DNA from 2 places in the Lysinibacillus sp. BS3 genome. Region 2 is predicted to be linked to the other one. Evidence: riboswitches for the same ligand, from Rfam matches in the RefSeq annotation. Region 2 holds a riboswitch; the other holds the start of a gene.
The links. Region 2 has a riboswitch for cyclic di-AMP ahead of AAJG31_RS12065 (APC family permease). Riboswitches for the same ligand answer to the same signal wherever they lie in the genome.
Positions count from the first base shown of each region.

Region 1: it holds a riboswitch for cyclic di-AMP, as region 2 does, so the genes downstream of both, AAJG31_RS21565 (TrkH family potassium uptake protein) here and AAJG31_RS12065 (APC family permease) in region 2, are expected to answer to the same signal.

Region 1 covers NZ_CP154860.1:4,321,177-4,337,792, forward strand. The annotation lists gene prmA (50S ribosomal protein L11 methyltransferase) at 1-494, shown strand, start outside; gene AAJG31_RS21515 (16S rRNA (uracil(1498)-N(3))-methyltransferase) at 576-1,313, shown strand; gene AAJG31_RS21520 (CsxC family protein) at 1,593-2,393, shown strand; gene AAJG31_RS21525 (BC_2427 family protein) at 2,705-4,186, shown strand; gene AAJG31_RS21530 (CsxC family protein) at 4,316-5,083, shown strand; gene mtaB (tRNA (N(6)-L-threonylcarbamoyladenosine(37)-C(2))-methylthiotransferase MtaB) at 5,300-6,649, opposite strand; gene deoC (deoxyribose-phosphate aldolase) at 6,963-7,634, shown strand; gene AAJG31_RS21545 (spore coat associated protein CotJA) at 7,770-7,997, shown strand; gene AAJG31_RS21550 (spore coat protein CotJB) at 7,990-8,253, shown strand; gene AAJG31_RS21555 (manganese catalase family protein) at 8,278-8,847, shown strand; gene AAJG31_RS21560 (TrkA family potassium uptake protein) at 8,899-9,555, opposite strand; gene AAJG31_RS21565 (TrkH family potassium uptake protein) at 9,581-10,918, opposite strand; cyclic di-AMP (ydaO/yuaA leader) riboswitch at 11,035-11,176, opposite strand; gene rpsU (30S ribosomal protein S21) at 11,429-11,602, shown strand; gene AAJG31_RS21575 (nodulation protein NfeD) at 11,915-13,243, shown strand; gene floA (flotillin-like protein FloA) at 13,247-14,251, shown strand; gene AAJG31_RS21585 (hypothetical protein) at 14,280-14,756, shown strand; gene AAJG31_RS21590 (hypothetical protein) at 14,811-15,071, shown strand; gene AAJG31_RS21595 (sporulation protein YqfD) at 15,061-16,173, shown strand; gene AAJG31_RS21600 (PhoH family protein) at 16,176-16,616, shown strand, end outside.
Region 2 covers NZ_CP154860.1:2,446,578-2,463,193, forward strand. The annotation lists gene AAJG31_RS12065 (APC family permease) at 112-1,935, opposite strand; cyclic di-AMP (ydaO/yuaA leader) riboswitch at 2,054-2,203, opposite strand; gene AAJG31_RS12070 (PepSY domain-containing protein) at 2,419-2,943, opposite strand; gene AAJG31_RS12075 (PepSY domain-containing protein) at 3,034-3,705, opposite strand; gene AAJG31_RS12080 (HAMP domain-containing sensor histidine kinase) at 3,702-4,997, opposite strand; gene AAJG31_RS12085 (response regulator transcription factor) at 4,987-5,682, opposite strand; gene AAJG31_RS12090 (hypothetical protein) at 5,801-6,085, opposite strand; gene AAJG31_RS12095 (leucine-rich repeat protein) at 6,184-9,204, opposite strand; gene AAJG31_RS12100 (InlB B-repeat-containing protein) at 9,355-11,793, opposite strand; gene AAJG31_RS12105 (LuxR C-terminal-related transcriptional regulator) at 11,932-14,445, opposite strand; gene AAJG31_RS12110 (LuxR C-terminal-related transcriptional regulator) at 14,474-16,616, opposite strand, start outside.

The sequences.
Region 1 (16,616 bases), 1.9 Mb from region 2:
CTGGTATGGCATTTGGTACAGGTACCCACCCAACAACGGTAATGTGTTTACAAGGACTTGAAAAGGTCATTAAAGAAGGGGATACAGTTGTTGATATCGGTACAGGATCGGGTGTATTGTCTATTGGTGCAGCATTACTTGGTGCCAAAAGTGTGCATGCGCTTGATTTAGATGAGGTAGCTGTACGTTCAGCGCGAGAAAATGTAGCATTAAATAAAGTGGAAGATAAGGTGGCAGTGTTCCATGGTAACTTATTGGATACTGTAAAAGAACCAGCAGATGTAGTAGTCGCTAATATTTTGGCTGAAATCATCATGTCCTTCACAGATGACGCGTATACAATTGTAAAACCAGGTGGATTATATGTCACTTCGGGCATCATCGGTGCAAAACGAGATGATGTGAAAGTAGCACTAGAAGCTTCAGGCTTTGTGATTGAAGAAGTATTATTAATGGAAGATTGGGTAGCCATTATTGCCCGTCGTCCACTATAACATGACTGAGGAAGCGCCAAATCGTGAGCCGTGTGCTTGTGATTTGGCGTTTTCCTTTCTTGCTAGAAAGGACTGTGTGGCATGCAACGTTATTTTATTGAGACAGCTATCGAAAATGCACGTATTAGTGGAGAAGATGCACGGCATATTGAACGAGTGATGCGTATGAAGCAAGGCGACAACATTGTAGTTGTTGCACAAAACACTGCGTATATATGCACAATTGAAGGATTTGAAGGGGATGAGGTTGTCATTGAAGCGACTGGACAAACAATCCCTTCCCCAGAGTTACCCATTCAAGTAACAGTAGCATGTGGTTTACCGAAGGGTGATAAGCTGGAGCTTATTACCCAAAAAGCCACAGAGCTAGGAATGTTTGCTTTATTACCCTTTGAAGCTGAGCGCTCCATTGTGAAATGGGACAAGAAAAAAGGAGCAAAAAAGCAAGAAAGATTACAGAAAATTGCTAAGGAAGCTGCGGAACAAGCTCACCGTACGCATATTCCAACAGTTTTTGAACCTATATCATTTAAACAGCTAGTACAACAAATAGATCATTTCGATGCCGTTTTTATTGCTGATGAAGAGGATGCAAAGGCTGAAAAGCGCACAAGGTTTGCGGAGAAGCTAAAAAACGTGTATGATATGAAGTCGAAATCAATGCTTATTATCTTTGGTCCTGAGGGGGGCATTTCTCGTCAAGAATCAGAAGCGCTATTACAAGCAGGCGCTCAAACGATGTCATTAGGACCGAGAATTTTACGAGCAGAAACAGCGCCATTATACGCACTGTCTGCCATATCCTATGAATTTGAATAACAGCTATGTATAATTTATTATCAACATAACTTAGAGAAAGCCACTTAATATTATTAAGTGGTTTTTTTACGTAAATCATATTTGAAGGGGGTCTGCGTTAAATCCCTGCTTAAATGGAGTTTTAGCCCATTGTGTAAGATCAACCGGGAAAATCACAACCTCAAACATTCCAAATAAAATATGTAAAAGAACAAGTTCAATGTCCATACATAGATTTAATTGCGACATACTCTAGCGATAGGAGAGCTCACTAATACTATATTGAAATGAGGGAATTTTTTGAGTGAACAATTTAATCAGATTCAACCTTGTCCAGTAACATCAACTGAACAAATACCCTTAACGAATGAGATTACACCACTAGTTACTACACCACTTACGACGCCAACTATTAAAATTCCAGTTGTACTGGCAGAACCAACACTGCAAATCGTTGTCGAGTCCGATATTACACTTAGTCCTGCAGCGACAGAGATTAAACGAGTGAAAAAGAATGTCTTTCTAAATCAAGTGAAATTGGTACCAGTTAGCTTTGCACGTATTGCTAACACTGATTTCTTTAGAGTAACACGAGCTAAATTATTTGTAGCAGGACATATTCGGAAAAATATCGAATATGCTTCATCAGCATGTAATGGGGCCCTTCAGGATAGAATTGCTGATGTTCCGTTTTCAGGTTTTACAGATCTTATATTTCCGCAAACAGCAGGAGGCGCTACACCAATTTTAGGCATTTCTGAGTTTGCCGAAGCGAACTTCCTTAACGAAAGAACACAAATGGATGCTCGATTAGATAAGGCTTTCTTCCAAAATCTCGTTAAATACAATGAACAACCATTTGGTGAATTAGTAGCAGCCAATTTCTTTGAACTTGATTTTTCACCGATTATGGCAGCTCCTGAAGAAGCATTCAGCACATTACGTGAAAAAATTGTATTAGAACTTACTGTAAAAGTATTGCAAGTTCAACAAATCCGTTTGGGCGCTGGAAGTAGTGTAGTAACACCTGTTCTACCAGGGCTTACTCCACCAGCAACACCAATTGTTCCTGATATGATTCCGCCTACTGAGCCTTGTTAATTTTTTTATGTAGTGGAGCAAAAATTGTAACAATAATACTGATATAAAATCAAATATGTTGTTGGGCAGTTGAAAGTTCACTTTTACTCGAACTTTTAACTGCTTTTTTTTGGCAAGATAAGGACATGCGCTTTCCAATTGTATCTCTTGGTGGGGACTGTGACAAAAGTAAAAATATTGCATAATATGGATTGTAATTAGTATTGTAGATTTTCAATTGTCCTAACATAATCGCATCAGAAGAATTAGCTAATGGATTAAAAATTGATTGTTATGCTTTTTTTGTCAAATCATTATTTGGGAGTGAATGAATGGCAACTCCATGGATTAATTTTAGAGAGATGAAAAAAATATCCTCTAAACAAAATAAATACACTGAGTGGAGGTATCAAACTAAAATAGATGACGAATCTCCATTTGAACAGACTTTTAATGGAAATAATAATCTGCTTGATGAAATAGAAGATAAACCAATTACAGAGGAATCAACTTTAACAGACCATATAATCTCTAATGAAGAGCTCCCCGAACCTATGGAGCCGATTATTGAGGAAGAAAACGAACATCACCCAAATTTTGAGAACTTCAGGGAGGATGCTAGCTTAGCAGAGCTATTAGCATCTAATGAAGATCTACCTATATCTAAAGAAACAAATGTTGAGCAAGAAAACGAACATCCTCTAGATATCGATGAGAGTCACACAAAAGTGACCTTAATAGAGCAATTAGCGTCCATACCCATACCTATAGAAGCGAATGTTAAGGAGAACGAAGAAAATTTCCGACATATGGATGAGAACCATGTAGAGGAATTAACTTTAGACCAGATAGCATGCAATCAAAGTGTACCCAGTCCAACAAAGGTAGAAATTGACCATCTACTAGATAGTGATGAGAACTCCCTTGAAGAACAAAATTCAACAGCCCAATCAGACAATAATCCAAAATCTTTCAATAGAGCTCTGTCAGAGGCTGAAAATAATATGCATTTGGATGATATAGAAGAAAAGGAGAAAAACAATCCTCCAAATCGTAATAAAGAGATTGCAAAGTCTTTACAAGGAGAAGTATGCACCATTATCCAAAAAAGTCCCTTTTCTACTTATGTAGAAATTAACGATTTTCTTCATGCTCCTATTTATGGTGAAAATGTTCAAAATACAATATTTGATTTTCTTGATTTAAATGATAACCTATCTCCCCAACTTCAGACGAAGCTACTCCAAACGATTTCGATTTACCCTGAACAACCAGATTGTCGTTTGGTTAGCTCCAACATTAATCAAATGATTTCTTTAATGAGCACGGATACTAATAAAAAAAATGGTAGTGAGCAGCATCCGTTTAAATCAGTAGTAGTTCCCTTACATAACTCACAAGCAATTAAAAAAGGAGAAATTAATTCCTCTGAGCCTTTTATACATATACGAGTTCCTGTTGTGCTAGGGGAATACAAAATAGAAATATGTATGGAGGAAAAAATTGCTTTTGATAAAGGAATTGAAGAGGTTAAAGAGATCACAAATGAGGTAGTACTATCCGATTGTAGATTTGTACCTATTCATAGATCCCAGTCATTGGGAAATGGAACAAGAACTGTATTAAAGGGGAATTTATTTATAGAAGGCTACATACAGCATAATATTGAGTATAGGGTATCTAATACGCAAAATAAGTCAGCCATTCATCCCAATCGATTGTGTCAAAATATAGTATTAGAATTAATTATCCAAATGTTACAAGTACAAAAAATTAAAGTACTGTTTGACTGGCAAGGTAATGGAGGGTTATAGAAATTTATCCCTTAATTCAAATAAAATGAATATAAAACTAATATATACGTCCATGTATAGATTTAAATGCTACATATTCTAGCGATAGGAGAGCTCTCTAATACTAAAAAAATGAAATGAGGGAATTTTTTGAGCGATCAATTAGAAAGCCAATTTCAACCTTGTCCTGTAACATCAACTGAACAAATTCCATTAACGAATGAGATTACACCAGTAGTCACTACTCCAGTTACAACGCCAACTATCAAAGTTCCAGTTGTATTGGCAGAACCAACACTGCAAATCGTTGTTGAGTCGGATATTACACTTAGCCCTGCTGCTACAGAAATCAAACGAGTGAAAAAGAATGTCTTCCTAAATCAAGTGAAACTTGTACCAGTTAGCTTTGCACGTATTGGTGGCACTGATTTCTTTAGAGTAACAAGAGCTAAATTATTTGTAGCAGGACATATTCGGAAAAATATTGAATATGCTTCATCAGCATGTAATGGGGCACTTCGAGATAGAATTGCTGACGTTCCGTTTTCTGGTTTTACAGATCTTATTTTCCCACAAACACCTGGAGGCGCAACACCAATCTTAGGCATTTCCGAGTTTGCTGAAGCGAACTTCCTTAACGAAAGAACACAAATGGATGCTCGATTAGATAAGGCTTTCTTCCAAAATCTTGTTAAATACAATGAACAACCATTTGGTGAATTAGTAGCTGCCAACTTCTTTGAACTTGATTTTTCACCGATTATGGCGGCTCCTGAAGGGACATTCAGCACATTACGTGAAAAAATTGTCTTAGAACTTACTGTAAAAGTATTGCAAGTGCAACAAATCCGCCTTGGTGCTGGCAGTAGCGTAATAACGCCTGTTCTTTTAGGACTTACACCTCCTCCTAGTCCTTGATAAATGCTAGTTTAGAGGACAGTAGAATATTATAATATATTAAGAAAGCTGGTAGTACAGATGGATATTTTGTTTGTACTACTAATTTTCTTATAGGAGCTGTCAATCTTTAAAAGCATTTATCAATATTATGAAAAATCAAATACAAGTGAATGATTAGCTTCATTAAAAGGAAAAAGGGTTGCCATATAAAATTGGCAACCCTTTTTTCACTATTTATTTCACTGTTTCTAAAACGCGTACAAATTGTCCTTTTGAGTGAGGGTAGCCTGCTTGTGTAATTTTTACTTTTACAAGTTGTCCGATTAGACTTTCTGGACCCTCAAAAACTACTTTTAAGTAATTGTCTGTATAGCCTGTTAGAAGGCCTTCTTCTTCACTGTCATCATGCACAAATTCTTCAGGGATAACTTCTAGCACTTGATCTTCAAAACGAGAAGCATACTCTTTTGCTAGCTGATCGTTTAAAGAGATGAGTCGATGCACACGCTCATTTTTAATGTCTTCATCAATTTGATCTTCCATACGTGCAGCAGGGGTTCCTGTACGAGGAGAGAATGGGAAAACGTGTAGCTCAGAAAATTTATGATCGCGAATAAAGTTATATGTGTCCATAAACTCTTCCTCTGTCTCACCTGGAAAACCAACGATTACATCAGAAGTAACAGCTAAATCAGGTAAAGCCTCATGTAATTTTGTTAAACGTTCACCGAAGAACTCCATTGTATATTTACGACGCATACGTTTTAATACCGTATCAGAACCAGATTGAATAGGGATGTGTAAATGATTCACGACAATCTTTGATTCACGTAGTACTTCAATTACTTCATCTGTTAATTGACTAGCCTCAATAGATGAAATACGAAGACGCTTTAAGCCTGTTACATTGGCCTCTAAATCACGTAGTAATTGAGCAAGATTATAATCTTTTAAATCCTGACCATAGCCACCTGTATGAATACCAGTTAAGACAATTTCAAGATAACCAGCATCTACTAATTGCTGTGCTTGATGTAATACCTCTTGTGGGTCACGAGAACGCATTAAACCACGTGCCCATGGAATAATACAAAATGTACAGAAATTGTTACAGCCTTCTTGGATTTTTAACGAAGCACGTGTACGGTCTGTAAATGCTGGTACATCTAATTCTTCGTATACTCGGTTTTTCATAATATTACGTACAGCATTAATCGGTTGTCGTTCCGCACGATATTGTTCAATATAACCAAGTAATTTCGTACGATCTTGTGTTCCAACAACAATATCAACACCAGGGATTGCCATAATTTCTGCAGGGGATGTTTGTGCATAGCATCCTGTTACACAAATAACTGCATCCGGATTTTGGCGAATTGCTCGACGAATAACCTGACGTGATTTTTTATCTCCAGTATTCGTAACTGTGCATGTATTAATGACGTAAACGTCTGCTTGTTGATCAAATTCTGTTCGATCATAGCCTTCTTCTTTAAACAGCTGCCAAATTGCTTCTGTTTCGTAATGATTTACTTTACAACCTAGAGTATGAAAACTCACGATTTTTGATCGCTCGTTACTCATGATATATATCATCCTTTCAATTCACATTACCTTGTGTTTCCAAACATTTAATAAGTTTTTCGTTGTACATATTTTAGATACGTGATTTATGATAACATAATCCTTATAAAATCAGTACATATAAGATTTTTTTGTGAAATAATTAAGTTATCACTTTCTATATAATCTTTTGAGGACTTCAGATAAACATGACTCGTTCTGGAATGTTTATATTTGGGTGTTCATTATATAGAAAGAAATTAGACGCCATCGCGAAAAAATGATATGATTCGAAGAGGTACGTACATCTTGTTTAATGAAGGAGCGTTCAACAATGGAAAAAAATTTTGCACGTATGATTGATCATACATTATTAAAGGCTGAGGCAACAAAAGAACAAATTGAAAAATTATGTGCTGAAGCTAAACAATTTAACTTTGCTTCTGTTTGTGTAAATCCAACTTGGGTAAAGCGAAGCAGTGAATTATTACAGGGTACAGACGTGTTAGTTTGTACGGTTATCGGCTTCCCACTTGGTGCCAATACACCAGCAGTCAAAGCATTTGAAGCAAAAGACGCCATTGCTAACGGTGCAAAAGAAGTAGATATGGTTATTAATATCGGTGCGTTAAAAGATAAAAACTATGACCTTGTACAAGCAGATATCGCAGCAGTGGTAGAAGCAGCTAAAGATAGCGCACTTGTAAAAGTCATTATTGAATCATGCTTACTAACAGACGAAGAAAAAGTGAAGGCATGTGAGTTAGCTGTAGCAGCGGGTGCTGACTATGTGAAAACATCTACAGGTTTTTCTACTGGTGGAGCAACAGCAGAGGATATCGCGCTTATGCGTAAAACTGTAGGTCCAGAACTTGGTGTAAAAGCATCAGGTGGTGTTCGTAGCTTAGAGGACATGAAAAAAATGGTAGAAGCAGGTGCGACTCGTATTGGGGCTAGCTCTGGTGTAGCTATTATGAATGGTTTAATTGCAGACTCCAACTATTAATATTATCTTTTTATAGAGCCATAAGCTCATGTGTACATTGACATGAGCTTATGGCTTCTTTGTGTTTAATCAGCATAATAATTTTCTATACACATATACTCCACTGATGAATGTAAATACAGAAAGGAGGATGTCATGTTTACACAGTATAAGTCTTGGAGGCCCTATATTAGCCCCTTTGATCCTTGTAAGCCTATAGAAGTTAAGTATTATGCAACACCCCCACAACTATATATGGGTTTTCAACCACCTGGACTTCCACAATTTCCAACCGCCAGAGAAGCGCTAATGGCAGGAACACTATGGCCACAGTTGTTTAGCCCATACCCATTTCCCCTAAAAGGAGGGAGGAAGCATGACTAAAAAGATGCCGCCCGAATTTTATAAGCAATTAGAAGAAATACAAGCAATTGATTTCGTCATTGTTGAATTAAACCTCTATTTAGACACTCATCCACACGATTATGACGCCATTCAGCAATTTAATGAAAATACAGAGAAAAGTATGAAACTTAAAATTGATTTTGAGCAAAAATATGGACCACTCATGAATTTTGGGAGAAGCTATTCGAATTATCCTTTTAACTGGATTGATACACCATGGCCATGGCAAGTCTAAACAAAAGACTAGGAGGAAAAATCTTTGTGGTATTATGAAAAGAAACTCCAGTATCCGGTAAAAGTTAGTACATGTAACCCAATGCTTGCAAAGTTTTTAATTGAACAATATGGAGGAGCGGATGGGGAACTGGCAGCAGCTCTACGCTATATGAATCAGCGCTATACGATTCCTGACAAAGTAGTAGGGTTATTGACCGATATAGCAACAGAGGAATTTTCACATTTAGAAATGATTGCCACGATGATTTATAAGCTAACAAAAGATGCAACACCAGAAATGCTGAAAGAAGCTGGATTGGGTGATCATTATGTAAATCACGATCGGGCTCTATTTTATCAAAACGCCTCGGGGGTACCATTCACAGCAACCTATATTCAAGCAAAGGGTGACCCTATCGCGGATTTGTATGAGGATATAGCAGCCGAAGAAAAGGCACGTGCCACATATCAATGGATTATTGACTTATCAGATGACACGGATTTAAATGATAGCTTGAAGTTTTTACGTGAACGGGAAATTGTTCATTCCCAGCGCTTTAGAGAGGCTGTTGAAATTTTAAAAGATGATAGAGATCAAAAGAAAGTTTTCTAAGACAAAAATGGCAGGCTGTATCAAGGTGAACTTGACACAGCCTTTTTGCGGTTACTGAATATTTGAGAATAAGCTAAGATCTTTTCGATGACCAATCATTACTAATAAATCTTCCTTTTCAATAATTTGCTCAGGAGAAGGGGAGATAATAATTTCACCTTCGCGCACAATCGCAATTACACTGACGTTATATTTTGCGCGCAAGTCTAAATCCCGAAGGTTTTGTCCAGCCATTTTGGAAGGAATCATAATTTCTTCAATGCTGTATTCCTTTGATAATTCGATATAATTCAACATATTTGGGGATAGGAGTTGATTAGCTACACGTTCACCCATATCTCTTTCTGGGTAAATAATCCAATCAGCTCCTACTTTATCTAACACTTGTCCATGTCTTTTACCAAGTGCCTTTGCGATCACTTTTTTGATCCCTAGCTCTTTTAATAAAGAGACGGTTAAAATACTAGATTGCATATCATTACCGATCGCTACGATAACACAATCGAAGTTACCAATACCAATCGATTTTAAGGCTTTTTCTTCTGTTGTATCTGCAACCACAGCGTGAGTCACATAGGGTTCGGCATCCTCTACTCTTTCTTCATTTATATCAATTCCTAATATTTCCTGTCCAGCTTCATGCAATCTGCGAGCGACGCTTGTTCCGAATCTACCTAAGCCAATCACAGCGTATTGTTTAATGGTCATAGCGTTCTGTCTTCCTCTCATTTGGTTATCCAATCATAATATTTCCTTTTGGGTGGCGGAAACTCTCTTTTTTTCTTCGTTTTGCAATGGCAAAAGCAATGGTTAATGGTCCTACTCTTCCTGCGAACATTGTAATAATCAGAAGAAGACGACCAGCAGGTGTTAGCTCTGGAGTTAGGCCCATCGAAAGACCAACAGTACCAAACGCAGAGGTAGCCTCAAATAAGTACATCATAAAGCTATGATGCTGTTCCGTGATACTGAGAATAATCGTCACGACTACAACAATTAATCCTCCACACATTGTAACCGTCAAAGCCTTTAAGATAGTTTCAGTAACAATTCTACGTTTAAAGAGAACGACATCTTCTTTTCCTCGAATTTGTGACCACATAGTAGCTACTAAAACAGCAAAGGTTGTGATTTTAATACCTCCAGCAGTCGACCCAGAGCCTGCCCCAATAAACATGAAAAGAATCATTAAAAATAATGTAGAATGCGTTAAGTCCCCAATAGCCAGTGTATTGGAGCCAGCAGTTCGTGGTGTAACCGCTTGGTAAAGGGAACCTAATACTTTACCCCATTCGGATAATGGTCCAAGAGTTTTTTGGTTGCCATACTCAAACAAAAATATCAAAATGGTTCCGCTAACAGTGAGCAAAAGTGTCGTTACTAAGACTATTTTTGAATGGACAGAAAGCCTTTTAGTTACACGATATTCATACAATTCATTCATCACAATAAAGCCTAATCCACCGATTGTAATAAGAGCACAGATGGTGAAAACAACAAAGGGGTCATCAACATAGGCAGTCATTCCGTTAAAGCCACCCATTAAATCGAAGCCCGCGTTGTTGAAGTTGGATATGGCATGAAAAAATCCAAAATAAAGGGCCTTTCCAATAGGCATATCAAAAGAAAAACGAATCGATAGAATTAGACCACCGATTATTTCAATACATGCTGTAAAGAGCAATATTCTTTTCACTAATCGAACAAGACCAGCAATGGAGATATTATTAAATGCTTCTTTAAGCAGCAGTCTTTCTTTTAATGAAATTTTCTTTCCAAGCAGTAAAAATAATAATGTGGCAAATGTCATAAATCCTAAACCGCCAATTTGGATTAAGAATAAAAGGACCACTTCGCCAAAAATAGAGAAGGTATCACCTGTATCAACTACAATTAAACCTGTGACACAAGTAGCTGATGTAGCAGTGAATAAAGCATCTAAAAAGGGCAAACCCTTCCCATCCTCAGTAGAAAATGGCATTGTTAAAAGAAACGTACCTATGGCAATGATAAGGGCAAAGCCCAATACAAGAACTTTGGGAGGATTTAATGCTCTTTTAAAATTGTTCATTTAATTTTCCCTCAATTCTGAATAGTAAACAACTGTTTGTTAGATGGCATAATAAAAAGACCTACGATTAGAGCATGAAAAGGGTAGAAAGCATGCTAATAATGGTGGTCAATAACGACCTCCTTCGCTTTAGCCGACGAAGTTAGCTGACGGGTAGGATGGCGAAAGAGCTTTCTCATCCCTTCTGCTAAAGCAGAATTAACCCCAAAAGATTGGTTCCTCCGTTCTCAAATAGTTGAGATTTGGCCGATATGAAATTGAATGTGATTATTCTACGCCCTTATTCTATTTTTTGTAAACCCCTTAATTGTTAGGAAAATGTAATTATTTTTATTGTGGGCGAATTGTGTATGAATAATTCGAGCAAAAATAAAACCAAAAATTCACTTGATAATTTCGCATACTTTCTATTGACCATTATTAGACAATACGATATAATTTTTTAGTACACAACAGAAGGTGATTTGCCTAATTGTGTATTGACGTGTGTTCGGAGGGAGGGAAAGAGAGATGTCAAAAACTGTCGTTCGCAAAAACGAATCGCTTGAAGATGCTCTTCGCCGCTTCAAACGTACTGTATCAAAAAGTGGTACAATTCAAGAAGTTAGAAAGCGCGAGTTCTACGAAAAACCTAGCGTAAAACGTAAAAAGAAATCAGAAGCTGCACGTAAACGTAAGTGGTAATTTAATTTCCCATTAAAAATCCCTACGTTCATAACACGCAATTGTATGATTCACTGAGCAGACAAAGTTATACCTGAAATTAATCACATTTTTGATTAATTTCAGGTATTTTACATTGCTCAACTTTACGTACATATGAAAAAGCCGAATGAAATCACTTTGATTCATTCGGCTTTTTTGCACATACTAAGTGTTAGTAATTGGCATTAGATCGAATGATAAATAATTAATAAATTTTTTAAGATTTGTGAAACTTTTCGCATGATTGACCGTATATACAGAGGAGAGGCATGTTAGAAGGGAGGGAAAAAGATGCGAAAACGGAGAATCCTCAGCTATTTACTAGTGATATGGATGACTCTTTTGTTAGCGTTTCCATTAACTTCGGCTTTAGCCAGTAATAAGGTTTATCATGTTCCGATTCATAATGAAGTAGAGCGAGGACTTCATGCATTTTTAGAACGAGCTTTTAAAGAGGCTGAAGAAAACAATGCAGAGGCGATTATCTTAGAAATACATACGCCTGGCGGTTTTGTGAATGCAGCAAGCGATATCGCCATGCTTATGGATGCAACGCAAATAAAAACGATTGCTTATATTAATAAGGATGCGCACTCAGCAGGAGCGTTTTTAGCCTTACATGCGGATGAGATCTACATGGTTCCAAATGGAACAATCGGTGCAGCGGCAGTTATCGATTCAGCAGGTAATGCAGCCGACCTAAAGGCCAATAGCGCTTGGCTTGCTCAAATGAAAGCAGCAGCAGAAACGTCAGGGCGCGACCCTAAGTATGCATTAGCAATGGCAGATACCAACTATGAACTACCAGAATACCGTGCTGGCGGAAAGAATTTGTTAACCCTATCAGCCTCAGAGGCAGCAAAGGTTAAATATTCTGAAGGGACGGTTAACGATTTTCAGGAGCTTTTAGAAGTAACCAACTTGAATGGTAGTGATGTTGTTCCCATTGAACCAACCTTTTCTGAAAAGTTAGCTCGTTTTATTACAAATCCCATCATTGTACCTATTCTATTGTCTATCGCTAGCTTAGGACTTGTGATGGAGCTTTATTCGCCAGGATTTGGTGTTCCAGGTATAATGGGCTTATCAGCACTTGGTTTATTTTTCTTTGGACATATGGTGGCCGGCTTTGCGGGATATGAAACATTATTGTTATTTATTGTTGGCTTAGCCCTTTTAATTGCAGAGTTTTTTGTCCCTGGTGGAATTGTTGGTATTTTAGGTGGTGTCTTAATAGTACTAAGTCTGATACTGGCAGGTGCAAATATGATGCAAATGATAGTAGCAATTCTCATTGCGCTTGTGATAGCGATGATAGGAATGGTGATTCTGATGAAATTTTTCGGAAAAAAACTGCATGTCTTAAACAGGCTTGTGTTAATGGATGCAACCACGACAGAAGAAGGGTATGTATCCAATGTGAATCGCACAGAACTGTTAGGAAAAATTGGGAAAACGCTTACACCACTTCGTCCATCTGGAACAATGGTACTTGGTAGTGAACGCATTGATATTGTATCAGAAGGTGGCTATATCGATGCCAATCAACATGTAGAAATTATTAAAGTTGAAGGCTCACGCATTGTTGTGAGACAAACAGATAAAGAGATGGAGGAATAGAAAATGGGTTTTGATTTAGCTTTGATTGGTCCTATTGCTGGACTAGTTATTTTATTCATTGTGCTTGCGGTATTCTTTACCTTTGTACCCGTTGCATTGTGGATTTCTGCATTAGCAGCAGGTGTACGTGTGAGCATTTTTACATTAATTGGGATGCGATTGCGTCGTGTAATCCCTTCTCGAATTGTTAATCCGTTGATTAAAGCACATAAAGCAGGTTTACCTGTAACGATTAATCAGTTAGAGAGTCACTATTTAGCAGGTGGTAATGTTGACCGTGTAGTGAATGCCTTAATTGCGGCTCACCGTGCCAATATTGAGCTGTCATTTGAACGTTGTGCAGCAATTGATTTAGCTGGGCGTGATGTATTAGAAGCTGTTCAAATGTCTGTTAATCCAAAAGTTATTGAAACACCTTTCATTTCAGGTGTAGCAATGAACGGGATTGAGGTAAAAGCAAAGGCTCGTATTACCGTGCGTGCCAACATCGAGCGTTTAGTCGGTGGTGCTGGTGAAGAAACAGTTATTGCCCGTGTAGGGGAAGGGATCGTTTCTACAATTGGTTCGGCTACTAGTCATACAGAAGTATTAGAAAATCCAGATATGATTTCACAAACGGTTTTATCTAAAGGTTTGGATTCAGGAACAGCCTTTGAAATCTTATCCATTGATATTGCGGATGTAGATATCGGTAAAAACATCGGGGCTGAATTACAAATTGAACAAGCACAAGCTGATAAAAACATTGCGCAAGCAAAAGCTGAGGAACGTCGTGCAATGGCTGTAGCAAACGAGCAAGAAATGATTGCACGTGTTCAAGAGATGAAGGCAAAAGTAGTAGAAGCAGAAGCGGAAGTACCACAAGCGATGGCTGAAGCCTTACGTTCTGGTAATCTTGGCATTATGGATTATATGAACTATCGCAATATCCAAGCAGATACAGCGATGCGCGACTCTATCTCAAAAGTAAGCAATGATAAACCAGAAAAAAATGAACCCAATGCTTAATAATAACGGAAAGGAGCGAAACTAACATATGGAACAGTTAATAATCTTCGCCATAATTGCCATAGTCAGCTCTATTTTCGGAAAATCAAAAAATAAAAAGCCTCAGAAGCAGATGCCTCCTTTTAATAAAGACACCGTGGTGGAGCCTCCAGTTACGGAGAAAGCACCACATCGTACTGGGAAAGCACAGAGTTTTGAAGATTTTGCACGAGAATTTATAGGAGATTGGATTCCAGAAAATGAGAAAGTCGAGGAGCCTAAAAAATTTGTTGAAGAACAAGTGAAAAGGGAAATACCAAGCTATGTTGCTCCAGCTGTCATTCCAGCAGATATCCCTAGCCGTTCTTCTAATCGAGAAGGTCGAGGACGATTAGCTGCTGGAAAAAAAGAAGTGCAATCAGTTGGCACAAATTCGACTTTACAACTACCTCAATCTAAAAATGATCTTATGCAAGCAATCGTGATGGCTGAAATATTAGGGCCACCGAAATCAAAAAGAAAATAACTAGCATGTCCTCCTTTTTCGATGCATATATTGCCGAAGAAGGAGGCATTTTTTATGAAAAAATTATTTCAATTAACGCCACTACTTGAGTTGTTAGAATACGAATCATTAAAAATTATTGGACCCTACCGTTTTATTCATGCAGATGCGACGACCTGTTCGTTTGTCTATGCAGATTATCATATTACTGTCAATGCGGATTCAGTGACAATCAATGCGCTCAAAGAAGAAATGCTACATCTCACTGTTGACAATCTACAGGAGCTTCATATGAAAATGACAAAGAATATGGGTGTGAGCAAAAATGTGGAATAATCGGCCAATTATTATACGTATAAAGCGCCATGAAAATGTTCATCCTTTTATTCAAGCATTGCACGCTCAACATGTCCCATTAAAGCGTGTTGTCTTTCGTGAGCAGGAAGTTTCCTTTGAAACGACGATGCATTATCTACCAAAAATTCGCCGTGTACGAAGACGTTTTCGCTTAAAAATGGCTGTATTTTATGCAGATGAGCTTCAAGTTTTTCGAGCGCAAATTTGGACTTTATTGGGCTTAGCCTTTATGATTGCTATTCCAATTCTTTGTGCACAAGTCATATGGCGAGTGGACATAGAAGCCGCAACACCAGAACTAGAGCAGCGTTTAGGTAAGACCTTTCATGAAACCTTTCAATTAGAAACCCCTTTATCTCAAAAAAAGTTACCTTCCAATACGGTTATACGACAAAAGCTGTTAGAGCAACACCGAGAGCTATCATGGGTTCATATTGATAAACATGGCGGACGAGTAATTTTGAGACCACAAGAATCACCTAAACAAACAGAGCAAACAACTGATAAATTAGCCTCCCATATAGTAGCAACGAAAAGTGGTGTCATTACACACTTTAATATACAGCATGGCGAGCGAAAAATTTCAGTAAATGATACAGCCTACGAGGGTGACGTCCTCGTAAGTGGTGTATTAGAAAGTGGCACAGATCAAGTTTTTGTAGGGGCGAAGGGAGAGGTTTATGCAGACTATTGGCTTGAATGTTCATTTAAAATTCCAACAAAAATTACCGTGGAAACCTTGCAGCAAAAGCAATGGCGAGTGTTGATAAAGGGTATACATGAGGAAAAGGTGGATTATGTACAAAGAAAGGATTTACCGAATTGGCTATCTCCCTATGTTTCAATTGTAGAGGAGCAACAGACGAAAACGATGCAAGTAGAGTTGGATGAATCGAAAATTGAGTCATTGCTGATTCCTTTATTGCATGAAAAAGTATTACGTTCGTTACCTGCAAAAACAATCATCAAGAAAGAAAACCTTTTACAGGCAAAGTGGGGGAATGGTACAGTTGAAGGGAAAGTTCTATTTTTAGTCAATGAAAACATTGCAAGTCCAATACAAGGCCTACAAGGAGAATGATTATGTCAGAACAGTTAACTGTATTACAGGTGGATAATCCAAATGAAGCGGTTATGCTACTAGGTATTTCCGATGCAAATATGAAATTAGTTGAAGAAGCACTTAATGTTCATATCATTACGCGTGGTGAACAAATTCAACTTGCGGGTGAAGAAAATGCTAAGGAACAGGCAACATTTCTTCTGCATGCTTTATTGAAGGTCATTCGCAAAGGAATTAATATTGATCAACGTGATGTCACAACAGCTATTGAAATGACACAAAAAGGAACAATCGAGTATTTTGCAGAACTATATGATGAAGAAATAGCACGCACGACGAAAGGTAAGTCAATTCGTGCAAAAACAATTGGTCAACGAGAATACATACAAGCAATCCGTCATAAAGACGTTGTTTTCGGTATTGGTCCAGCCGGTACTGGGAAAACGTATTTAGCGGTAGTC
Region 2 (16,616 bases):
AAAAGTTTGATTTTTCGGAATTTAATGGTATTCTGGAACTTTTTAATTGTAAACGTTCGTGTTTTCAATCAACGTACTGATTATAACAGACTATTTTCTAGCTTGCTAGCATTATTTTGATAAATGGAACGGTACTGTCATAATGACGACATTTCTGTGAAATAACAGTGATGTACGAATGAGAAGACTCGATTGGTTGTGTAGCATATGATGCCACCCTTTTTTCGGTAAGAATTGAGGGATAACAACTGTAACTTTATGACCTGTCTTCGTACATTGATGTTCTACTTTATCAATAAATTTAATTAATGGCTGTGTAATGCTGCGATATGGTGAATAGTAGGTAACTAATCGTACATCAGGTTGCCAGGCGTTCCACTTCTCTTCAAAAGCTTTTGCATCTGCTTGATCGAAAGCTACGTAAAAGGCTATCACTTTATTAACCTTAAGTGATTTGGCATAATGTAGGGAGTTTTCAACCACCTTTGTTATACCAGCTACTGGCACAATGAAAACATTCCCCTCAATAGTAGCCAGTTCCTCATGATTTAATCTTAACTGTTCTCCAACAGCTTGATAATGTTGCTTAATGCGATGGAATACAAAAATAATAATTGGTAAAAAGATAAACACTGGCCATACTTGAGGCATTTTTGTCACAAAAAACATCATTGCCACGATGAAAGAGATAGCAGCTCCAATTGTATTGATTGTAAATCTTGCTACCCAGCCTTTAGGTTTTTCGCGCCACCATTTTCTCATCATTCCCGTTTGCGCTAATGTAAAGGGAATAAATACGCCTACTGCATAGAGCGGAATTAAATGCTCTGTGGCCCCGTCAAAAAGTATAATTAAAAAAATGGCTGCAATACCTAGCATTAAAATACCATTTGAATAGCCAAGACGGTCCCCACGAATTTGGAAGATTCGTGGGATAAAACCATCCTTCGATAAATTTACAGCAAGCAAGGGAAATGCTGAATATCCTGTGTTTGCGGCAAGTACTAAAATCATTGCCGTTGTGCCCTGTACAATATAATAAAGAAAATTCCGACCAACACTAGCTTCTGCTAGTTGGGAAACGACTGTTGCTTCTGCTGTTGGTGCAACGCCATAAAAATAAGCTAGACTAACAATCCCGATGAATAAAACGGCTAAAATGGCACCCATTGCTAAAAGCGTTTTAGCAGCATTATTTGGAGCAGGATTTCTAAAATTAGGTATGGCGTTAGAAATAGCCTCTACTCCTGTTAACGCTGAGCTTCCTGAAGCAAATGCCTTTAATAAAATAAATAGGCTAATCCCTGCCACTGGTGTGCCAATCTTTGGATGTAGCTCTGCAGGCACCTGTCCAGTTGCCACATTATAGAGCCCAATCCCGATTAGCAACAGCATAACGCCTACAAATAGATAAACTGGGTACGCCAAGATAGAAGCTGACTCTGTTACACCTCGCAAGTTTAAAATCGTTAAGAAAATCACAAATATAATAGCAATGGGTACATTATAAGCATGAAGACTTGGAAATGCAGATGTAATGGCATCTGTCCCGGCCGACACACTTACTGCTACCGTTAAAATATAATCAACAAGCAAAGAACCCCCTGCAACAAGACCTGCATTCACGCCTAAATTTTCTCGTGATACGACATAGGCGCCTCCCCCATGTGGATAGGCGAAGATAACTTGACGATAGGATAAAATCAGTGCCACGAGTAGAATAACCACTCCAGCGGCAATAGGTAAAGAATACCAAAACGCCATTGTACCTACCGTCATTAGGACAATTAAAATTTGTTCTGGTCCATAGGCTACTGATGACAATGCATCTGACGATAATATGGCCAGTGCCTTTGTTTTACTGAGCTTTTGTTCCCCTAACGCATCGGATCTTAATGGTTTGCCGATTACATAACGTTTGAATGAGGATTTCATTGATAAACACCTTCTAGTTTCATAGAATGTGTTTCGCCTTTCTAAATTACATCAAAAAACGCCTACAAGTCATCACTAAATAAGACTTGTAGACGCTCATCCGTCTGCCAAGCTCCACTTTTCTGCTCTTAACGCTTACGAGGTTAGCTGTCGGATTCGGGCCTGAGTAGCCCTACTCCTCCACAAGGAAGAGATTCACCCCAAGAATGGCTATGCCATCCATCAAAATTGGTTCCCCCGCGTTTAGTTGCTTCAGCGATTTAGAAATTTGAAACTTTTATAATGATGTCATATTACGCCTGCTAATTGAAAAAGTAAAGAAGAAAATTTTTCTCTTTTTTTGAGTAAAAGCATAGGCTTTTTTTGAACATATAAATAACCGCTTCTTAAAGAAAATTTCCTGAATACCTAGTCAATACCCACAATACAAACAATAAAAACTGCCTTAAAGGTATATTCTACCTTTAAGACAGCTCAATTATATTAGTCATCAAAGCCTTGTTCAAAGTCGATAATGTTCCCAGAGACTGCATCCACATCTACTTCGTATTCATATTGACCATCTTTCAGTTCAATTTCATATACACCATCATCAAGCTTAATTTTTGTCACTTTACCCTTTGCTTTTGTTTGGGCTGTCTTGATAGCCTGCTCTTTTGTAATTATTTTTGTTGTAGTAGTCGTAGCAGGAATATGATCATCCCAATCATCGTCATCTAGACGTTCCTTTTTCTGCTTGAGTAATTTTCCACTATAAGCATCAAATTTTAAATCATATTCTTCTGTATCTGTATACACCTCTACTTCATAAATAGAGCTAAACTGATTTTGGTCAAATTCGATATTGGCAACTGTACCATCCACTACCGCTAGAGCTTTCTTCTCAATTTCCTGCATGGATAAGACCTTTTTTTCTTGGGCATTTCCTGATAATAAAGTCGTCGAGCCAATCGCTGCACCCACTCCCAGTGTAATTACTAGTGCTGGAATCATGATCATTTTTTTCATGTTCATCTCTCCTTTGTTTTATCTAAACTTAGCTTACCAAGTGAAGATGATAGAACTATAAGAGGAACATTAGAATTTCATGAGAATGATTTAATGATCGTCATCCCATGTTACAGATAGTACTTTTCCTGAAACAGCATGAATTTGAAATGTAGCTTCGTCCTCCTGCGTTTCAATCTCAACTAAATAATAACCACCTTCTGAGGTTTCTTCAAAATCAACTGAATCCAATTCACCCTTTAATTGCTTAAGAGCTATTTGAATGGCCTGTTGCTCAGTAATAATAGGCTCTTCGATAGGTTGTTCTTGTGGCTCAACCTTTTTCTCAGCCAGTAGTTCGCCAGTATAACCATCAAACGTTAAATCCTTTTGAATTTCCTCATTTTCAACACGTACAGTGTAAATGGCGTCTGTAAGCATAACGCTTTCTACATCTCCATATTCCTTTTTAACCATTTGTCTGATCTGCTTTTCTGTTAATAGTAATTTACTATGTCCTTCTTTCAGGATTAGATCAGTCACCTGTTGTGTCGTAACATCGAGTATAGCTCCATACTTGACATCGTCACGCGTAAAAAGCATTTCAAAGGTGCTTCCTTGTTTTTCAACCTGTGTAACATGACCATTGTAGATAGTCTCAATATGCCGAATAGCCTGCGCTTCACTAAGAGGTTGAACGTAAAAATAACGATGTTGAACAAACCAAATTACTCCACTACAAAGAAGGATAATAACAACAATTACTAACATCCACTTTTTCATTGCTGTCCCTCCTTTGGTATACATAAAGTAAAGCTTGAGCCTTCCCCTAGCTTACTTTTCACATCTATCGTTATACCTAATTGTTGTGCCAGTTCGTGTGCTATTGCTAGCCCTAGCCCTGAACCACCTGTTTTACGATTACGATCCTCTGTTACACGATAGAAACGCTCAAACAAATGAGGAATATGCTCGACCGGAATACCAATACCAAAATCTTGGATGGTAATACGTACATGGTTGGTTGTTTCAGTGGCTTGAATACGTACTTCATCCTCACTATATTTCCTAGCATTATCTAGCAAAATAAAAAGTAGTTGCTTCAATATTTTTTCATCACTATAAATAAATTTTGGTATCTGCGCATCAATTCTAAATGTTCGATGATAAGCCTGTTCCATTTGTGAAGCTACTTTATTTAAGAAAGGGGCAAGCTCTAGTTGTTCGAAATGAACGTCCAATTGCTCTTTGTTTTTAGCTAGTTCTAGCAATTGCAACACCATTTCATGCATACGAGATGATTCATTGGCAATGGCCTGTAAGGATTCCTGAGCAACCTCACGATTATCAAAACCCCTTCTTAGGAGTAGTTTTGCATAACTTTCAATGACAGTTATAGGAGTTTTTAACTCGTGAGAGGCATTTGATACAAATTCTTGTTGCTTTTGATAATGTTGTTCAAGCTTCTCCATCATTATATTAAAAGTGCGGTTAATGTTTATTAACTCGTCCCCACCTTTTTCTGTAGTATCTATTTTTTCATATTTCCCAGTAGATGCACTTTTGCGCATGGTTTCATTTAAACGTTCTAGCGGTAATAAAATAAGTCGCCCAAGTACCAAGCTCGCTAGGAAAATTGGAATCGTTGCAACAACAGATACAACCACTAAGATGACCTTTAACAAATCTAATGTCCGTTCTACTTCTTCCATAGATTGCTGTAATGTTATGTCCACTACCGTTCCGTCGATCCAAATAGCAGGCATAGTGTAGGTAATGGCAGGGACTTCTTGCATTTCAAGGGTAGCTTGAACCTTTGTTTTCAAGCGTTCACCATCATAAATATAAACAGCACCATCCGTTGGCATATAAGCTCTTAATACTTGCTGTAGGTTGGTTTGTGCATTTAACTGACTCAGTGTAGAGCTTAAATCATTTGCCCGTGACTGGAGCTGATTATATTCCGTATCATAGGCAAATTTCTCATACAACAAATAAATTCCACTATTTGTTGCCACTATAATAACTAGCATAAGCAATGTTGTTAGTAGATGAATTTTTGTTTTAAGTCTCATAACTATGTTCCTTTAGCACATATCCAACACCTCGAATTGTTTGGATAAGAGGTGCTGGATTAGCAGCCTCAAGCTTTTGCCGTACATAACGTATATAAACATCCACAACATTTGTATCCCCATAATAATCATAGCCCCACACAGCCTCTAATATTTGCTCCCTTGTCAGTACTTGTTTAGGATGCTTTAGTAAATAGAACAACAAATCATACTCACGGGGTGTCAGCTGAATTTCCTTATCAAAATACACAACTTCCCTTGTTTGCTCGTTTATCGATAAATGGCCAAATGTAAGTGCAACTTGCTTTGGATTTACCTTCTGCGAAAACCGTAGTGCATTGCGAATTCGTGCCAGTAGCTCCTCAATTTCAAAAGGCTTTGTCACGTAATCATTGGCTCCTAAATCCAAGCCCTTTACCTTATCCTCTACTTCACTTTTAGCAGTTAGCATGATAACAGGTGTTTGGGATTCTGTTGCACGAATACGCTTTAGCACATCAATACCGCTCATCTCAGGTAGCATGATATCAAGTAAAATTAAATCCCATTGCTGCTCACGGTATTGTAGTAAGCCTTCTGCTCCTGTATGAGCCATTGCTGCCTCATATCCTTCAAATTGAAGCTCCAGTTGTAGCACTCTCGCAATATTCTCTTCATCTTCTATAATTAAAATTCGATGTGTCATGTCGAATCCGTCCTTCGCCTTTTCTTTTCATCGTATACGATACAAGTGGTGAAAGTCTAATTAGAAAATGATGAGAAAGACAATACATTTCTTTTTTTGACACAGGGTACGTCTTTAACTAATAAACTTTCGGTAAAAAGCTGTAAATATCCCTTTTCTCAAAAATTCCTGAGCTTACTTTAGCAACTTTTTTGCCATTTAAACGGCTTGGAAAGGGAAACTCAATATGTGGACCATTATAATGAATAATTGTCACTGTACCATCAGAGTTATTACGCCAATCATAATTCCTTTCATCCGTTTTAATTGAAAGTTTAATCGATACAAAAGCTAAACTTAAGAATAATATGAAGAAGGCAAGACGAACGATTTTCAATAGAAACACTTCCTTTTCTATTAGCATAATAATTTACATCCTTACGCACTATTGAGTAATGTTAATAATTTGAACAAAAAAATCTCACCAAAAGCTTTATGGATAGCCATTGGTGAGGTTTTTAATTATTGATGCAAAGCTCTATACAAAAATGTTACAAACTCCGCACGTGTTACAGGATCATTTGGTCTAAAGTTGCCATTATCTCCAATTGTGATCCCATTTCCTGCAAGTATAGCGATAAAGTTGTGTGCCCAGTGTGTTTTTGGCACATCCTCGAAAGTATCTTTATTCGATGAAGTTAAATTAAAGGCAAGAACTAATACTTTTGCCATTTGAGCGCGTGTCAAATTCGTAGTTGGCTGGAAGTTCCCATCTATGCCTTCAAACAAACCTGCTTGTTGCACCTGATCGATTACCCCAAAATAGAGATGGCTTTTAGGTATATCGTTAAATTCTCGCGCATCTTTTTTCGGTTCTAGCGCTAATGCTCTTGTTAATATCAGGGCAGCATGCTGGCGCTGAATTGGTGCATTTGGCTTGAAGGTGCCATCTTGATAGCCTGTAATAATGCCCTGCTTTGCCATCTCCTGAATCATCGCCCAGGCCCAATGTCCTTGAGAAATATCTGAGAAGATGATATCTGGCTCTGTTGGTTGTGGATCAATTGGTTCTTCAGGTTTAGGTTTTTGTTCTTCAGGTTTTTGTTCTTGTTTTTCAGGTATGTTTGGCCCTGGTATTGGGGATGGATTCGGAGATATACTTCCTCCACCACCCGATGAACCGTCTGTTACCCAATGGGCATATAAGGTGATATTGGACTTCACTACATCTTTAGAAAAATCCCATGGTATCGTCAGTTCAATATCCTTATACCAGCCTGTAAATGTATAGCCTGCCTTTGTTGGATTTACTGGATTTGTTGCTAAGGTATCTTTTGTTACCTTCTGTGATGCTACTGTACTTCCTCCATTTGTTTCGAAATCCACCGTATACTGTGCGACGACGTTTTCCCATTTTGCATATAAGGTTGTATTTTGTGTTATCATATCCGTTGTAAAATTCCATGGTGTGGTGAATTGAGCATCCTTATACCAGCCTAAAAATGTATACCCTGGTTTTATAGGAATTACTGGTTTACTTACTAGTGCCTTATAATTTACTGTAATAGGATTGATTGCTGTCCCCCCATTTGTATTAAATGTGACAACATATGAATTTGCTTTCCATTTCGCATACAAGGCAAGATTGGATTCTTCAATATCAACAATGCTATTGACTGTATAATCTATACCATCTCCTACGTTAGTGCTGTTCCAACCATCAAATGTATAGCCAGTTTTTTCTAAAGATCCTATATTATCTAAGATCGTTGCTGGAGTATTTCTTGGATACATATTCATATCTACTGGTGGATTTCCTTGTTCAGAGCCATTTCCATGATAGATAATTCGATAAGTAAGTAACTCGAACTGGTGATTATTTTGATTGGCATAGGCTTGAGCAGTCGATGCATCATGACCATAAATAATTAAATTACTTGGATTTGCATTAAAAATATCTTCTAAAAGAATCGTTGCATCCGATAATATTTTCACTTGTTTAAGATTATTGTCATTAAAGGCATTATCCTCTACAGTCATTACATTTTTAGGAATTTCAATGCTACTAAGTCTATTCTTCCCAAAGGCCCATCTACCAATATTCGTTACACTACTAGGAATCTCTATACTTGTAAGCTGATTATCGAGAAATACACTTTCCGCTATACTTATTATACTTGAGGGAATCGTTACATTTGAAAGTTCATTGGTAGCAAATGCATACGCTCCTATACTTACGACACTAGTAGGTATTACTAAAGAGGTTATGTGATTATCTGAAAACGCCCATTCTCCTATAGTCTCCAAAGTTGCTGGTAACTCAATGTTTGTTAATTGGTTCTCCATAAATGCGAAATCCCCAATTGTCTTAAGTTGATTTGGCAGCTTAACTGTAGCAAGTGCATTATCTAAAAATGCATATGAGCCAATTTGAGTAACTTGATCTGGTATTTCTATAGCAGTAAGTTTATTTGTAAAGAATACACCTTCACCTATCTTTTTAAGGTTATTTGGTAGTTTCACATACGTTAATTGATTTTCTGCAAATGCTACATCTCCAATGCTTGTTACACTGTCTGGTATAATTACCTGCGTAAGACCTTTTTCACCAAATGCTCCACTACCTATTGCTGTTACTACCCTGCCATCTAGCTGACTTGGAATGGTTATTGCCATATCAGTACCTATGTAATCTCTAATCGTTACTGACCCATCCCTATTTTTTGTCCACTCATAATCCGCTTCATTGACAGGATCTGGAGAATTTATACCTTGAAAGTTTATATTCAACCTATCTGCATACTCTTTTGCAGAAGAATTCTCTGGAGCATAAATAACAAGGTTAGGACTATGCCCTATAAAAGCATCATCACCTATTTCAACATCTTTAGAATATATAATGATTTCCTTGAGGTAATTATTTGAAAAGGCTTCATCTCCAATGCTTTTCACACTTTCTGGTATCTCTAAACTTTCAATATCATTCCTTGCAAATGCATTTGACCCTATTATTTTTACACCCTCTGGAATTTTCACATTGACAATATCATTCGTTGAAAATGCATGATCTCCTATACTAATAACACTTTTAGGTATATCTACGCTTTCAAGCAAATTTCCAGAAAATGCATAATTTCCGATACTACTTAGATTATTTGGAAGTATCACATTTGTTAGTTGGTTTAAGGAAAATACACCATCACCAATGTTCGTTAGATTACTTGGCAGTGTCACACTTGTTAACTGATTTTGATAAAAAGCATAAGCACCAATTGTTGTTATTGTTTCTGGTATCGTGAGGCTTGTCAGATTTTTATTAGTAAACACCCAAGCGTCTATCCCTGTTACGATTTTCTTTTGTATTTGATGAGGAATTACCATGTCTCCGCCAGTACCTGTGTATGCCTTTATAGTTATCGATCCATCAGGGCTATCTTCCACATCATAATCAGCTTCATTAGCAAAAGTAAAAGGGATTTTCACTAACATCATGAAGATAAATAGTGTAAACCATATTCCATATCTAACACTTTTTGCTTTCATATAGTCTCTCCTTTCTTTAAAAATGAAATAATTCTTCTTCATCTTAAAGGTAATTATTTACTCCCACTATTGAGGAATGTTAATTATTTTTAGGTAAATACAAAAATCCCATCATTGGTAGTCTTATCACACCAGTGATGGGATTTTTTCTTATTGAGAGAGGGCTCTATATAAAAAGATTGCGAATTCTGCCCGTGTAACAGCATCATTAGGTCTAAAATTACCTTGATCACCTATTGTGATACCGTTTGACGCAAGAATAGCAATATAATTGTATGCCCAATGAGCTGCAGATACATCATTAAATGTTTTCTTCTTATGGGCTGTTAAGTTTAAAGCCTCTACCAATACTTTGGCCATTTGTGAACGTGTCATATTAGTTTTTGGTTGGAAGTTTCCATCTATGCCATCAAACAGTCCTGCTTGTTGCACTTGCTTAATTTCCTCAAAATAGAGATGACTTTCAGGAATATCCTCAAATATAAACGCCTCTTTTTTCGGTTCTAGCTCTAATGCTCTGGTTAACATCAGGGCAACATGTTGGCGCTGAATTGGTGCATTTGGCTTGAAGGAGCCATCTTGATAGCCTGTAATAATGCCCTGCCTTGCCATCTCCTGAATCATCGTCCATGCCCAATGGCCCTGAGGAATATCGGAGAAAGTAATGTTTGCCTCTGTTTGGGGTGTTGGCTCGGTTGGTTGTGGCTTAGCTTGATCTTCAGGTTTAGGTTCTGGTTTTTGAGATAAGGTTGGCTCTGTCGTTTCTGGCTCTGTTAGTGTTGGGGACGAATTTCCTCCACCACCTGACGAATCGTTTGCTAGCCATTGCCATTTTGCATATAAAGTAGTATTAGCGGTCACTATATCTGTATGGAAATTCCAGACTTTTGTGAAATGAGCATCTTTATACCAACCTGCAAATGTATAGCCTACCTTTATTGGGGTGATTGGTTGCATTGCGGTTGTATTAGCAGTAATCCTTTGAGGCGATATAGCACTTCCACCATTTGATGCAAAGTCGAGAATATAATGTACAGCTTCCCTTTCCCATTTTGCGTAAAGCGCTGTATCTTCTACCACTTTATCAGTATCAAAGCTCCATGGTTTGGTCAGCTCTTCATTCTTATACCAGCCTACAAATTTATAACCTGTTTTTGTCGGGAACAGTGGTTCATCTATTACCTCATTATACTTAGCTGTCACAGGAGAAATTACCGTCCCTCCATTTGTATAAAAGGTAATGATGTATTCATTTGTTAGCCATTTTCCATATAACGTCATACTCTCTGTCACTTTATCGATCTCGAAGTTCCACGGTATCATCAGCTTTTCGTCTTTATACCAACCTGCAAATGTATAGCCAACTTTCGTTGGATCTGATGGCTTGGCTAATAGCTCTCCATTCAATACCTCGACTGTTATTGTGTCTGTATCTGTATGAAATATAACAGTGTATGGTTTTTTTGCCCATTTTCCATATAAAGTTATATTTCCGGTTATCACATCTGTATCAAAGCTCCAGGGCACAGTCAATTCTTCATCCTTATACCAGCCTATAAATTGAGAGCCATCTTTTATCGGAGTTGCCGGGGCAAGTGCTTTTTCTCCAGCCAGTATTTGCTGTTCATCAATAGCTGTATCGCTATTTGGCTCAAATGTAAGTGTATATGTTAACGCATTTCCCTTTGCATAAATTTTTGTTGGCTGTGTGACATTGCCATCCCACGGCTTTGCCCATGCCAAATCACTATACCAACCATCAAACCTGTCACCTTGGTAGTTAAATGTATTAGGCTGCAGCACTAATGGTCTATTAAAGTAAACCCAATGCAACTGATTAGAGGCAAATGCCCAATCTTCTATATATGTAACTGCTTCAGGAATAGTCACTTCTTTCAGGTTATTACCATAAAAAGTATAGAACCCTATCTTCTTTAAGTCATCAGGTAGAATAATGGTTGTTAAGTGATTTTGATAAAACGCGTAGTTCCCTATACTTGTCACGCTACTGGGAATGGTTACACTTTCTAATTTATTCCTCGAAAATACACTGTTCTCAATTCTTGTTATACCATCTGGAATTGTCACTGCTGTTAGCTGATTATTCGCAAATGATTCTGCTCCTATTGTTTTTACGCTATCAGGAATATAGACAGTCGATAACCGATTGTCAAAAAACGCTAGATTACCTATACTCTCTAATCTATTAGGGAGGGTCACAGTCGTGATCTGATTCATCAAAAATGCTCTATCCCCTATTTTAGTCACACTTTCAGGGATAGTTACACTTGTCACATTCTTATTAAAAAATGAAGATTCCCCTATTATCGTAACGGGCTGTCCGTTAATAACAGCTGGAATATCAACATGCCCTCCTGCCCCTCCATAGGCTACAAGTGTTATGCCCGTGTCATTTGGCGCTGTATGGAATCTTGCATTACCAACTAGATTTTTGTTAAGGCTCTTTTTAGCATGACTATCCGCTCCTTCTTCAATAGCATTATGCTCATTCGCATAAGAGGCTGGAACTTGCCCATATTGGAAAAAGAGCAATATTAGAACAATCATCATGTTCGAGATTCTTTTCATTCCTCTCGCTCCTTCCTCTTAAAATCAAGTATTCTCCTCCCTTTATCTTAGAAAATTCAAGATACTTCCACTATTGAGGAATGTTAATTGTTTTATGTAAAAAAAAAGACCGCTACCTAAAAAAGATAACGGATAACCTTATACCAGCGTGTTTAATAATATTGCCTGTGCTCGATTTTTAACACCTAACTTACTATAAATCCCCGAGAGATAGACTCTTACTGTACCTTCCGATAAAAATAGCTGCTCGGCTATTTCTTTATTAGAAGCACCTTTTGATAATAATGTAAATATTTCCTGTTCACGAGTTGTAAGGGAAGCCAATGGTGAAATTTGCTTATACTTTTGAGCACATTGGAGCAAGTGCTCAACGTAGCTCATGGAAACCTCCCTACACTCCTTTTTGGAAGATTGCTTTCGAATAGCGGCATATTTTTTTAATAAAGCATATGTTTGAGGCTCATCTATAAAGGTTCTGATATATTGATATGGTTCGGCTAATTTCAAGGATTGGTGTAATTTTTCTAACGCCTCATCTGCTTGTCCTTGCTCAACCAAACATATGGCTAATAAAATTGTCGCTTCTATACGAGTAGATAGCTGTTCTTGTTGTTGCGCCTGTGATTGCACCTGTATAATCAATTGCTGCGCTGCTAGTAGATGTCCTTCCATGAGTAAATAACGTGCTTTTACTAGCAAATAAAATGTAAAATCCTTATCTACTTTGACCTTAGCTAACTCCTGTTCTGCTTGGACAACATTATCTTCACGTAAAAATAAAAGTGCCTTCATTACTCTTATACTATCAATCCAATGGCGTTCATTGACAGCTTCAATTGCATGATCTAAAACGCCTTGAGCAACTATATATTGCTCTTCTAACACGGCTATTTTACTTTTAAGAATATACATCGGTACTAACAATCCTGCATCTTGAAATTGATGTCCAGAACGTATAGCTTCCTCTAATTCTATTGATAGCTCAGCAAATTGGTTCCACTCATATAATTTTTCTGCACGCACGCCATAGCTATAGCCCGTCATACTTAAGTTTTTAAATTTCCCTGTTCTAAACTTAGCAAAATAAGACATAGCCTGTTCATCTGAAAGTAACTTTCCTCGAGATCCGATATTTGTTCTAAACAACATAGGCTCTGTTTGATTATATTGTATAAATATTGCGTCCCATTTGGAATCAACTGGATTTCTCTCCAGTCTTTGTCGAATATATTCCCCAGCTTGAGAAAGATCTCCGTTTTTCATGACAAAGACATAGGCTTTCACACCTAGAAAATCATCGACAGCAGATGCATACTCACTTTTATTCATCCATTGATTAGACCTATGCTTTTGTTCTAGGTCTAGGATCGTCCGATAAGCATCTTCTAAATTGTGTAATGCTGCGAGTGTATAGGCATACATTACCATCAACTCTGGGTGTACCTCATAGCCATTAGACAAAAATGTATCAATCCATTTTACATAAGATGTTGAATGTCCACAGGAAAGAAATGTTACAAGATGCTCCTGAATCCATTGTTCAGCATACATAAATACGTTGCCGCTTAAAGCAAGCTCTATAGCAGATAAAAAATTTCCATTATTATATAATGCTACAGCTGCCTTTTCATATAAATACAAAATATCCTGCTGAGTAAAACGATTGCTCAATTCTTGGCGCAATGCTTCTCTAAATAAGTTGTGATATCGAAAAACCTGCTCTTTTGCTTCTACTCTACTAATAAATAATCCTTGTTGATCAAACTCTAATAAGACTAGTTGAGCATCAGTACGGTTTGTTAGGACATTACATGTATCAGCGGTTAATTGTTCCAAAAGTGAAGTATAAAGAAGAAAAATTTGGAGGGATGGTGCTAGTTTGGAAAAAACCTCACTCATTAAATATTGGAACACATATAAATTACTTTCTTTTAACTCTTTTTCTACATTATGAAAATCCGCTAAATTAGTTAATTGCAACCCTGTTGGCCAGCCCTCTGTTATCTCAAAAACCTTTTGAAATACCTTTACATCCAGCTTTTTATTTAAATTTTTATAAAATTCTTTTGTCTCTTCATACGTAAAAAGAAGTTGCTCCAAACCAATTTCAAGCAAGCAATGGTTTAATCTCCACTTTGCAATAGGTAATGAAATAGTTGATCTACTAGTCAAATAAATAAAGCAATTTTCAGGTAAGAAATCAATTAGTCGAGTCATCGCTTGATGGATAGCAATATTATGAATATGATGATAATCATCAATCATAATATGAATCTTTTTAGTAGATAGCGATAATTCATATAAGAGAGAGTCCACTAAAAACTCTAATGGTAACTGTGGTTGTGCATGGAGTATAGAATTAATCCGAGAGGCAGCTTCTGGCTGTAATGAGTGACCAATAGTATGAATTAAATACTTCCAATAGCGATTTAGATCATTGTCTGTTTGGTCCACCGTATACCATGCTACTGCCGTCTCAAGTTGCTGAAACCAACTACTTAGAAAAGTGGTTTTACCATACCCTGCTGGCGCTTGTACTACTATAAGTTTTGCTGTTGACTGGAGTAGAATGGCATTTAATCGTTCTCGCTCAATAATTTGCTTGCCCGTTTGAGGGACTGTTGTTTTTGAGGCTAATAAAATATTTGGCACATGTAGACCTCCTTTCTCTTTAACAACTTTAAAAGCCTAGCCATTCTTTTGCCCATAAAATGGCCTTCGTGCGAGATTTCACACCTATTTTACTGTAAATTCCTGTTAAATATATACGAATTGTTCCCTCTGTCAGCTGCAATTGTTGTGCAATCTCCTTATTAGAAGCACCTTCTGCGAGTAATTGCAGAACATCTTTTTCTCTTGCAGTAAAGTTAGTGAAAAACTCATCTTCTGTGCTGTCATTTAATAATAGTTTATTTACATAGGCTAACGGCACTGACTTAAATGTATCTCCCTTATTATGCTGACGTAGACGCCAGTATTTATTAAGTAATGGCCAGATAGAATCCTCCTCTATAAATGTACGGTAATACCCATAGGACACTCCATGTTCAAGAGCATCATGTAATACTGTTAAAGCGAAATCCTCTTTACCAAGTGAAAAATGACAAATGGCTTCTAGCAAGCCCGCTTCAATAAGCGTAACGATTTGCTTTTCCTGAGTTGCTCCTTCTTTTAAACGAATAGCAATTTGCAATGCTTCCTCCAGTTGATTTTTAGCATATAGAATTTTACCTTGAACTAATAAATAAAATGGATTTTTTGATGCAATTCTATAATTGATAAAATCCGTCACTCTAAAAAATTCCTGTTGTGCATATGAAATATTTCCTTCCAATAAATAAGATTGTGCTTTCATAATATAGAGCATACCTATCCAATAAGGTTTATCGGTTTCCTTCATAGCTTCAAGCAATAACAGATGTGCTTCTTCGAATTGTTTTTTAGTCATATAAATACGAGCCTTTAATAAGTACATTGGTATAAATAATCCTGGATCTTGAAAATGTAAACCATATTGTAAACCGATTTCTAACTCTTTACTTGCTCTATCTAAATCATTTATTTCATACAAAATTTCAGCTAATAATCCATAGGTAACGCCTGTAATATTTCGCTCCCTTATTTCACTTTCATTCAACACGTGAATCAGTTCATCCATTTTTTCTACTGGTAAGAATTTTCCTTTTGCACCTACAAAAGTACATAAAATTCTAGGCTCAAATTGATTATATTTTAAAGAAATATGATATAAAGATGACTTATTCTTTCTTACATTTACGTGTGTTTGTAAACCTACTTTTGCCTTTTCAATGTCTCCATCTTTCATATAACCTATATAAGCATGTATAATTTCAAAGATTTTTGATACAGCAATGAACTGAAAACCCTCCATCCATTTCCATTTATTTTGTTTAAGTAGTAGTTCCTCTATGATTTTATTCGCCTGATCAATTTCATGGGTTGAAAACAGAGTAGTAATATATAAGACAAGCATATTAATATCTACTGGAAACTGAGCATTCCTTAATTTCTGTATCCACTGCCCGAATAATAGAGTATGTCCCTCGGCAAATATTTCGACTAAATATTTTTGAATCCATTCATGTGCAAGCTTGTATAATTCGCCATTTAAAGCAAGCTCAATTGCCGCTACATAGTCTTCTCTTTGGCATAAATTAGTGGCTGCTTCGTAATAAATAGAGGTAATCATTTCATAGGAATATTGCCTTTGAAATTCTACCTGTAGGGCATGCCTAAATAAAGTTTGGTAACGATAAACGGGTGGATGAGCTTGTACTTGTTCGATAAACAAACAATTTTTCTCCAGCTCTGAGAATGTAGTTAAACTATATAATCCGTTCGTGATGGATCCACAAACACTCGGATCTAAGTAGTTTAAAATGGAAGTTCTTAGTAGAAAATCTTGCAATTCTTGAGGTAATATTAAAAGAATTTCTTGCATGAAGTACTCATGTATATATGAACTAGCTTTGGCTAAAATTTCTTCACTACTAAGATTACCTACCATTCCACCTGTTGATAGCTTTATCAGTTGGATACCTGCTATCCAGCCCCCTGTAGTCTTTAATAAAGGCTTCAGCGCATCCTTCTGTTCATCATTAGTAACAGAATTAAAGAAAGATTGTAGCTCTTCTAAATCAAAACATAATTGACCCGTCCCGACTTCTAGTATCCAACCTTTTACACGCCATTTTGCTAGTGGAAGTTCTAAATTAGTTCGTGTAGTTATATAGATCCGTGCATTGGCTGGTAAATATTCAATAAGTCGATTGATAATTTGATGAATTTGAGGGTTGTGGATT